2 regions of the Burkholderia sp. BCC1999 genome follow, and region 2 is predicted to be linked to the other one. Evidence: riboswitches for the same ligand, from Rfam matches in the RefSeq annotation. Region 2 holds a riboswitch; the other holds the start of a gene.
The links. Region 2 has a riboswitch for cobalamin ahead of cobW (cobalamin biosynthesis protein CobW). Riboswitches for the same ligand answer to the same signal wherever they lie in the genome.
Positions count from the first base shown of each region.

Region 1: another riboswitch for cobalamin. It lies ahead of U5809_RS04185 (TonB-dependent receptor domain-containing protein); the one in region 2 lies ahead of cobW (cobalamin biosynthesis protein CobW).

Region 1 covers NZ_CAJPHP010000002.1:281,434-285,944, reverse strand. The annotation lists gene U5809_RS04205 (NADP-dependent oxidoreductase) at 1-157, opposite strand, end outside; gene U5809_RS04200 (Dabb family protein) at 202-834, opposite strand; gene U5809_RS04195 (hypothetical protein) at 824-1,168, opposite strand; gene U5809_RS04190 (AraC family transcriptional regulator) at 1,335-2,393, shown strand; cobalamin riboswitch at 2,482-2,675, shown strand; gene U5809_RS04185 (TonB-dependent receptor domain-containing protein) at 2,890-4,511, shown strand, end outside.
Region 2 covers NZ_CAJPHP010000012.1:26,630-31,140, forward strand. The annotation lists gene cobN (cobaltochelatase subunit CobN) at 1-1,314, opposite strand, end outside; gene cobW (cobalamin biosynthesis protein CobW) at 1,321-2,409, opposite strand; cobalamin riboswitch at 2,738-3,003, opposite strand; cobalamin riboswitch at 3,117-3,352, shown strand; gene cobA (uroporphyrinogen-III C-methyltransferase) at 3,462-4,271, shown strand; gene U5809_RS18710 (cobalamin biosynthesis protein) at 4,268-4,511, shown strand, end outside.

The DNA of each region.
Region 1 (4,511 bases), on a different contig from region 2:
CGCCGAGGTAGCCTTCGCGGCATTTCCAGTCGGCGGGATTGACGCCCGCGTACGCGACGCGGATCAGCACGTCGCCGGGGCCCGGTTTCGGCGCCGGTACGTCGGCCAGCCGTAAGGCGTCGGAATGACCGACGCGGTCGATCAGAAGCGCTCGCATCTTCATGTCTCCAGAGGTGTTGTCGTTGGGGTGTGTGCGGCGTGTCACGCCGCGGTGTCGGCGAGCAGGCTCGATGCGAGCGGGCAGAACGCATGCGAGATCGTATCGACCGTCCAGTCGGGGCTTTCGGCATCGAACCGGCGGTCGACCCAACCCCAGTGATACGGATGCAGCAGGTATTCGCCGAGCAGATCGCCGACCTGCGCGAATTCCTGTTGCCACACGTGCGTCCACGCGCCGGGTGTTTCGATCCGGTTCAGGCGCCAGTTGCGGATGCCCGGCATGAACGCGGGCATCCGCAGCAACTCGTGCTCGAGCAACGCGACCTGTGCTTCGCTTGCCTGCGGGCGCACACGCAACATCAGCGTGCGCCAGATGCCGTCGCGCAACGCGGGCTCGCGCAGGCCGCCGCCGATCGCGCGGCACGCTGCACCGTCGAGGCGCGCGATGCCGGGCAGTTGCGCCAGTGCGGCGAATTCCGCTGAGGAATCGACAAACCGTTCATCGCGCAGCACGTCGAGCGTGTAGTCGCCCGCGCCCCAGCAGCCTTCGAGATTGCGCGCGAGCGCCACGCGTTTCGCGCCCGGCAGCGCGTGCGCGGCTTCGCGCAATGCGTGCTCGATCGCTTCCGCGTCGCGATCGGCCGAAACGAATACCTGTGCCGTGTCATGCCGCATGGTCGACCTCCGTCAGCGCGGGCAGCGGCGCGTTGGCGTCCGTCATCACGTGACGGCGGCGCGCATCGCACAGCCCGTCGACGGCCATCCAGAACGCGACCACGTCGCCATCGGTCAATGCGCGCATCCGGTAATAGGCATACGCATCGTCGACCTGCCACGTCAGCCACAGGGTGCTCGGCTGCCCCGGCGCCGCAACGGGCGGCGACACCCAGCGGCAGGCCGCCGTCAGTCCGCGCGCCGCATGGCCGGGCAGGTAGCGCTCGCGCAGCAGCGCGAGCACGTCGGGAATGCGCTCGGGCGCGAGCGTGATTTCGTCTACGATCTGGATCATTCGCGTATCGTCCGTGGTCGTTCGGGTCGGGATGCATGGCCGGCCTACGCCGTTCCAGCGAGGCCGAAGGCGGCCAGCGTGGATAGCATTCTTGCGTGGGGGCTGCTCGCGAACCCCTACCGGCCCGCTCACCGGCCCCTGTCGCAACGATCAGAACGGGAGACTCATGAAACAGCGTGTATTGCCGGCGAGCGGACGCGTGCTGCCGGGTCTCGGCGCACGCCTGCTGAACGAACTCACGCGCAGCGGCACGCCTCCGGCCGACCACGCGGCGCACGCGCCGCAAGCGGCGGCGACCCCGGGCGGCTTCGTCGCGCTGTACCGCGACGCGATCGAGCGGCTCGAGGCGCAGGTCGCACGCGGCGACGGCCATCCGCCGATGCGCAAGCAGGAAGTCGACCTGATGTGCCGGTGCCTGCTGAGCTGCGCGACGCTCGCCGACGCGATCCGCTGCGCGCGCGACTTCTGCGAAATGTTGACGCCGCGCGCCGGCGTGCTGTCGCTCACGGTACGCGACGGGCGTGCGACGTTCCGGATGGATTCGCTGCGGCGCACGCGCAGCCCGGCCACGTGCCTCGTCGACCTGACCGGGCTGTTCTGCTATCTGCAGCTGTTCGGCTGGCTGATCGGGCAGCCGCTGCGGCCGACCGACGTGTGGCTCGGCCATCCGCGCCGCGACGACGCGGTGCCGCTGCTCGGGCTGTTCAACGCGCCGGTCGACGTCGGCCGGAAAACCTATGGCTTCGCGTTCGATGCGACGCGGCTCGATTGCCGCGTGATCCGGCAGCCGGGCGAACTCGACGCGTTTCTCGTCGACTTCCCGTTTCGTCTGATCGATGCGCCGCCGGCCGTCGTGTCATGGGCGCAGCAGGTGCGCGGTTTTCTCGATGCGGCGCTCGCGCGCGAACAGGCGCTGCCGGCGCTTGCGGAGCTGGCCGCGTGGCTCGGCGTCAGCGAGGCGACGTTGCGGCGGCGGCTGGCGGCGGAAGGAAGCGGCTATCACGTGCTGCGCGAACAATGCGTGGCCGATGCGGCCCGACGATGTCTGCACGAGACCGACTGGCCGATTACCCGCGTGGCCGCGTATCTCGGCTTCGGCGGCGAAGAGGCGTTCCGGCGCGCGTTCGTGCGCTGGAACGGCGTCGCGCCGAGCCGGTTCAGGCGCGATCGCATGACGCACGGCCACCCCGATTCTTCAGACAAGAAACGCGGCACCGGCGCATAAGGGAAAGGATTCGGAAAGCGATTGCCGGGTAATGACGTTTTTTCGCATCCCGCGCGGTGCGGCAATTGACTCGCCCGAGCGCGCGCCATTACCCTTGCGCGCTGATGGTTCCCAGGGATGGGATCAAAAGGGAACGCAGGAGGGGCAACGCCTCGAATCTGCGGCTGCCCCCGCAACTGTGAGCGGCGAATTCGTGCCACTGCATGCCACTGGGAAACCGGGAAGGCCTGCACGGATGACGACCCGCGAGCCAGGAGACCTGCCATCGACCCGAGGTCCAGCAGCCGCACCGGGCGGGGTGTCCCGATGTGCAAGCACCGCCGCTGGCGGCCGCCCGTTGCATGGACGAACCGACCTCAGGATCCGTCAGATGTCCTTCATTCCCGAATCCGCTTCCCTGCCGGAAGCGTCGCACCGACACGCCGTCGGCACGCGCAACCTGCCCGCCGTCCGCTCACGATCGCCGTATGCGCAACGCGCTTTCTCTCGCTGTCTCATGAATATTCGTTACCTGCTCGCCACGTCCGCCGCCTCCGCGCTGCTCGTCCCGATCGCCCATGCCGCCGGCGACACCGCGCTCCAGCCGCCCGCCCAGCCAGCGGAAAGCGTCGACCTGCCGACGATCAGCGTGACCGACACGCGTCGCCTGCCCGAATCGTTCGACGGCCGCTATGCGTCGACCCAGGTACTCACGCGAACCGATCTCGACCGCCTGTCGCCGAGCGAGCCGAGCATCACGCAGGCGCTTGCGATGCTGCCCGGCGTGACCGTTTCGCAGACCGGCGGCCCCGGCTCCTCCGCATCGGTCAGCATCCGCGGCTCGTCGGCGAGCCAGGTCGCCGTGTTCATCGACGGCATCCGGATCGGCTCGCCGACTACCGGCATCGCGCCGTGGGCCGACCTGCCGACGGAAGCGTTCGAACGTGTCGAGGTGATTTCGGGGCCGGCCGCCGCGTCGTTCGGCGCCAACGCGATGGGCGGTGTCGTGCAACTGTTCACGCGCCGCTCGTCGAACCAGCCGAACCAGACCACCGTGTCGTTCGGCGGCGGATCGAACAAGACGTTCGACACGCAGCTACGCACGTCGGGTACGGTGCCGTCGACCGGGCCGCTCGCCGCGCTCGGCGGACTCACCTACTCGCTTGGCCTGCACTCGTACAACACGGCCGGCATCGATTCGACGCGGCCCGTCTTGCCATATCACGAGGACGGCCGCAATCCGTATCACGCGCAGGATCTCGATGCGCGCCTCGGCTACGCACGCGACAACTGGTCGATCTCGACGTTCGCGCTGTATCACCGCTCCGACCTGTCCTACGACAACAGCGGCTATGCGAACCGCCAGCTCGATCATCAGCTGACGACCGGTCTCGCGTTCCATCTCGACATCACGCCCGATACGCAGTTCGACCAGTCGTTCGGTTATGCGAACGATCGCCAGTTCCTCTACGCGAGCGATCCGTCCATCCCGACCGACCAGATCAATTCACAGCGCATCAGCACGTCGACGTCCCTGACCCATCAGGAGCGCGGGTTCCACCTGTTCGGCCTGCCGCTGTCGGGCGAGAGCAAGCTCGCGTACGACTTCACGCGCGAACAGGCATTCCTGCCGATCGACGCGCCCGGCGGCATACCGACGCGCAACGACTCCGCGTTCTCGCTGCATCAGTCGGCCACGCTCGGCAGCGTCACGATGTTCCTCGCGGGGCGTCGCGAGATCATCGCCGGGCAAGGCGTGAACACGGGCAATGCCGCGCTGTCGTGGGCGATCACGCCGGTCTACACGGCGCGCGTGTCGTACGGCAACGCGTTCCGCCTGCCGAGTTTCAACGACCTGTACTACCCCGGCTACGGCAATCCGAACCTCAGCCCGGAACGCAGCACGTCGGTCGAGGCGGCGCTCGACGCGAACACGTCGTACGGCACGTTCTCCGCCGCGATCTACGACACGCGCGTCAACAACCTGATCGCGTACAACCCGGCGACGTATTCGCCGATCAACATCGGCCGCGCACATATCCGCGGGATCGACCTGTCGTACAAGGGGACGATCGGCCGCTACACGCCGGTGAGCGTCGCGATCGGCATCCTGAATCCGCAGGATGAAACCAATGACAG
Region 2 (4,511 bases):
GCCTTCGGTGAGCCGGGCGATCAGCGCGTCGCCGTCGGGCGGCAGGTCGGCCAGCGCGTAGCCCGCGTCGCGCAGCGCCGCGAGCACGCGCAGCGCGGACGCCGGTGTGTCGAGCCCGACGCCGTTGCCGATCCGCCCTTCGCTTTGCGGATAGTTCGCGAGAATCAGCGCGACGCGCTTGTCGGCGTTATCGAGCGTGCGCAGCCGGCACCAGCCGCGCGCAAGCGCAGCGACGAACGCGATCCGCTCGGCGTCCGGCTGGTAGCGCACGACATCGACTTCGGTGTGCGGGCAGCGATACGCGAGCCCCTTGAAGCTCACTGCGCGCGTGACGATCCGGCCGTCGACCTCGGGCAATGCGATGTGCATCGCGATGTCGCGCGCATGCAGCCCCTGGTTGTCGGCCACCCACGCGTCGCGATTGCCGCCGGACAGGATCACCTGCAGCACCGGCGCGTCGCCGGCGAGCACGTCGTGTTCGGGGCTGTCGATTGCGCCGGCCGCGAACGCGGTCGTGTTCAGCACGAGCGCGACGTCGTGCGTGTCGCAGAGCTGCGTGATGACCTCGCGGCTCACCGCATCCTTCAGCGACGTCACCGCGATCGGCAGCGGATTCAGCCCTTCGTCGACGAGCGCATCGGCCAGCGCATCGAACACGGTCGTGTTCGCGGCCTGCCAGTGCGCGCGATAGAACAGGATCGCGACGACGGGCGCACCGGGCGTCCAGCGCGGCCGCCAGTCGTCGACGCTCGCGCGGTCGCGCGCCGGGTGATACAGCGCGGCGGCCGGCAGCGGGCGCGGCAACTCGGGTTCGTCGCCGAACCCGAGCGTATGGAAGGCGATGCTGCGCAGCAGCGCGTCGGCGTTGTGCACGCCGCCTTCACGCAGGTAGCGCCACCACAGCCGGCACAGATCCGGCGTGACGGTGCTCTTCGCGACGAGGTTCGGATCTTCTTGCAGGTCGCCCGAGAACATCGCGAGCTGCTGCCCGCGCTTCGACGCGAGCGACACGGCCTGCTCGATCCCGTACGGCCAGTACGCCTCGCCGCCGAGATGATCGATCACGACCGTCTTCGCGTGGCGCAGCACGTCGTCGACGTAGAAATCGACCGACGCCGGCTGGCGCAGGAACGTGACGTTTGCGAGCCGCACGCTCGGGAACCCGGCCGGCAACTGCGGCACGATGCTCGCGAGCAGCGACAGCGTCGTGTCGGCCGAACTCAGGATCACGATGTCGGCCGGCTGCTGGTCGATCCGGACGACACCCTGCGTATCGTCGACAAAGCCGCCCGGCGTGGTGCGCAGCAGATGCATCGTGTGTTACGCCTGTTGCGGCTCGGCCGCGCACGCAGCGTCGAACGCGCGTTGCAGCGCGGCCGCGTCGAGATCCTCACCGATCAGCACGAAGCGGCTCGCGCGCGTTTCGCCGTCCTGCCAGCGACGGTCGAAATAGCTGTCGAAGCGGCGGCCGACACCCTGGATCACGAGCCGCATCGGCGCGCCGGGCAGCGCGGCGAAACCCTTCGCGCGGTAGATCGTGTGCGCTTCGACGACCCGCTGCAGCGCGGCGATCGTCGCCTCACGCGTGCCGGCATCGCCCGACACGACCACCGAGTCGAAATCGTCGTGATGGTGATCGTGATCGCCGTCGTCGGCCGAGCCGTGATGGTCGTGACGCAGGTGAATCGTTTCTTCAGATGCCGATTCGAGACCGAGCAGCATCGCGAGGTCGAGCTCGCCGCGCGTCGCGCGCACGATCTTCACCTGCGGCGGGATCTCGTCGCGGATCGCGGTTTCGATCTGCGCGAATTCCGCATTGCCGACGAGATCGGCCTTGTTGACGATCACGAGATCGGCGGACGACAGCTGATCGGCGAACAGTTCGTGCAGCGGCGATTCATGGTCGAGGTTCGGATCGGCGCGGCGCTGCGCGTCGACGGCCTGCGGGTTTTCCGCGAACTGGCCGCTCGCGGCGGCCGGGCCGTCGACGACGGTCACGACCGCGTCGACCGTGAAGCTGTTGCGGATCGTCGGCCAGTTGAACGCCTGCACGAGCGGCTTCGGCAGCGCGAGGCCCGACGTCTCGATCAGCACGTGGTCGATGTCCGCACGGCGCTCGACGAGCGCCTCCATCACCGGATAGAACTCTTCCTGCACGGTGCAGCACAGGCAGCCGTTCGCGAGTTCGTAGAGCTGGCCCGACGCTTCGCCCTGCGCGCCCTCGGCATCCTCGCAGCCGATGCCGCAGCCCTTGAGGATCTCGCCGTCGATGCCGAGTTCGCCGAATTCGTTGACGATCACCGCGATGCGGCGGCCTTCGGCGTGCTGCAGGATGTGGCGCATCAGCGTCGTCTTGCCGCTGCCGAGAAAGCCCGTGACGATCGTGACGGGAAGCTTGCGTAGGGTCATGGTAGGTCCGGTGTCGAAGAGGGAATCAGGACGGGATCGTCGCGTCGGTGGCGGCAAGGCAATTCAGCGGGCGAAGCGCAGGAAGATCGCCGCGGGATCCGCGCGGACAGCCGCACGACGGGCGGAACAACGATTCGGACATGGTGCTTCCTTGCGAACGGTCGACATCGTGAATGCCAACACGGCTGCCACCGGCCCTGCCCGCGCCGCCTGCTGCTCGCCGCGCCGGCCCGGGCGCATTCGCGCGGGGGCCGATCGGCGCAGACAGCGGGAAACACCGGGCGTCGGGCCTGCTGCGGCCGTGGACGATGCGCCGCCTCCCCGCGGCGCTGAACCCCAACGTTTAGGCCGGTATCCGGGCTGGCGAACACGCCGCTTCGCCTTCCCGGATGCACGCGGCATCCAGTGGCGGTCGTCCGCCTGCACGAGACAGGCGGCGAAGCGGCGCTGCATCGCGTTGCGCGCGACACGTTCGCTTACCGTTGCGGGGGCAGCACAGGTTGGCTCGACTGCGATGCAGGCAGGCTCCCTGTTTCCCGTTTAACTGCGCGCGCCGGAGCGGCACGCGCGAGCACCAAAACGCGTGCGAGTGTAGGCGGCGGTGCGGGGAGCGTCAAGGCGCCATGGGCGGCCGGACTGCGTTGCGCATCGCCCGTGCGCCGCGCCGAAGGCCGTCGGTGGCCGGTTCGCGCGGGCGAACCGTGTGCTATCGTAGCGCCGCGTTCGGTGCTCGCATGCGCATTCCGCGCATGCAGTTAAACGGGAAACAGGAGGCGGACATCCGCCCGGCCTGTGCTGTCCCCGCAACGGTACGCCGCCCGCGCGACGCGCTCCCCGCGCACGCGCCCAGGCCGCCCGCGATGCCACTGCCCTTCACCGGGCGGGAAGGCTGCGGCCTGGCAAGCGGCCAGCCCGGATACCGGCCGACGCAAGGGGCGAGCCCGATGCTCGCCGAACGCCCGATCCGCGGGGGACGGATGGGGTGCGCATTCCGCCCGCGTTCGCGCGGGCTTCGCCCGATCCGTCATGCATTGCCTGTCCGCCGGCCGCCGATGTGCCGCCCGCCTTTTCCTTTCCACTGTTTCGACACGGTGCGTGCCGTGCCGGCGCCGATGAGCCGCGCCTGGCTCATCGGCGCCGGCCCCGGTGACGCCGACCTGCTGACGCTCAGGGCCGTGCGCGCGATCGGCATGGCCGACGTGCTGCTCGTCGACGATCTCGTGAACCCCGACGTGCTGCGCCATGCGCGCGCCGACGCGCAAATCGAGCATGTCGGCAAGCGCGGCGGCCATGCGTCGACGCCGCAAGAAGCGATCGTCGCCGCGATGCTCGCGCACCTGCGCGCGGGCCGGAGCGTCGCGCGGCTCAAGGGCGGCGATCCGTTCGTGTTCGGCCGCGGCGGCGAGGAACTGGCCGCGCTCGGTGCGGCGGGTTTTCCGGTCGAGGTCGTGAACGGCATCACCGCGGGTATCGCCGCGCCGGCCGCGCTCGGCATTCCCGTCACGCAGCGCGGTGACGCGCAAGGCGTGATCTTCGTCACCGGCCATGGCGCAGGCACCGACGAGCCCGACTGGCGCGCGCTCGCGGCCACGCGCATGACGATCGTGATCTACATGGGCATTCGTCGGCTCGACGCGATTACCGCAGCGCTGCGCGACGGTGGCCTGCCGGGCGATACGCCGTGCGCGGCGATCGAGAATGCGACCCGCCCGGAACAGCGGCACGTACTCGCGACGCTCGACAGCCTCGTCGAACGCATCGGCGCGACCGGACTCGGTTCGCCTGCGATCGTCGTGATCGGCCGCGTCGCGGCGCTCGCCGACGATCCGGCGGTGCGCGCGGCGCTCGGTGGCCGCGCATGATGCGCGTCGCGCTCGGCATCGGCTTTCGCGCGGACGTCACGGCCGCACAACTCGATGCCGCGATCCGCGCGGCGCTGGCGTGTTATCCGGCCATTGAACCGGCGCTCGTCGCGACGCTCGCCGACAAGGCGCGTGCCCGTGCGCTACGCACGCTGTGCGCGCGACGCGGCTGGCCGCTCGTCGCGTTCGACGCGGCGCAGCTGGCGAGCCGTCCCGAACTGGCCGCGAGCGGTCCGTCGG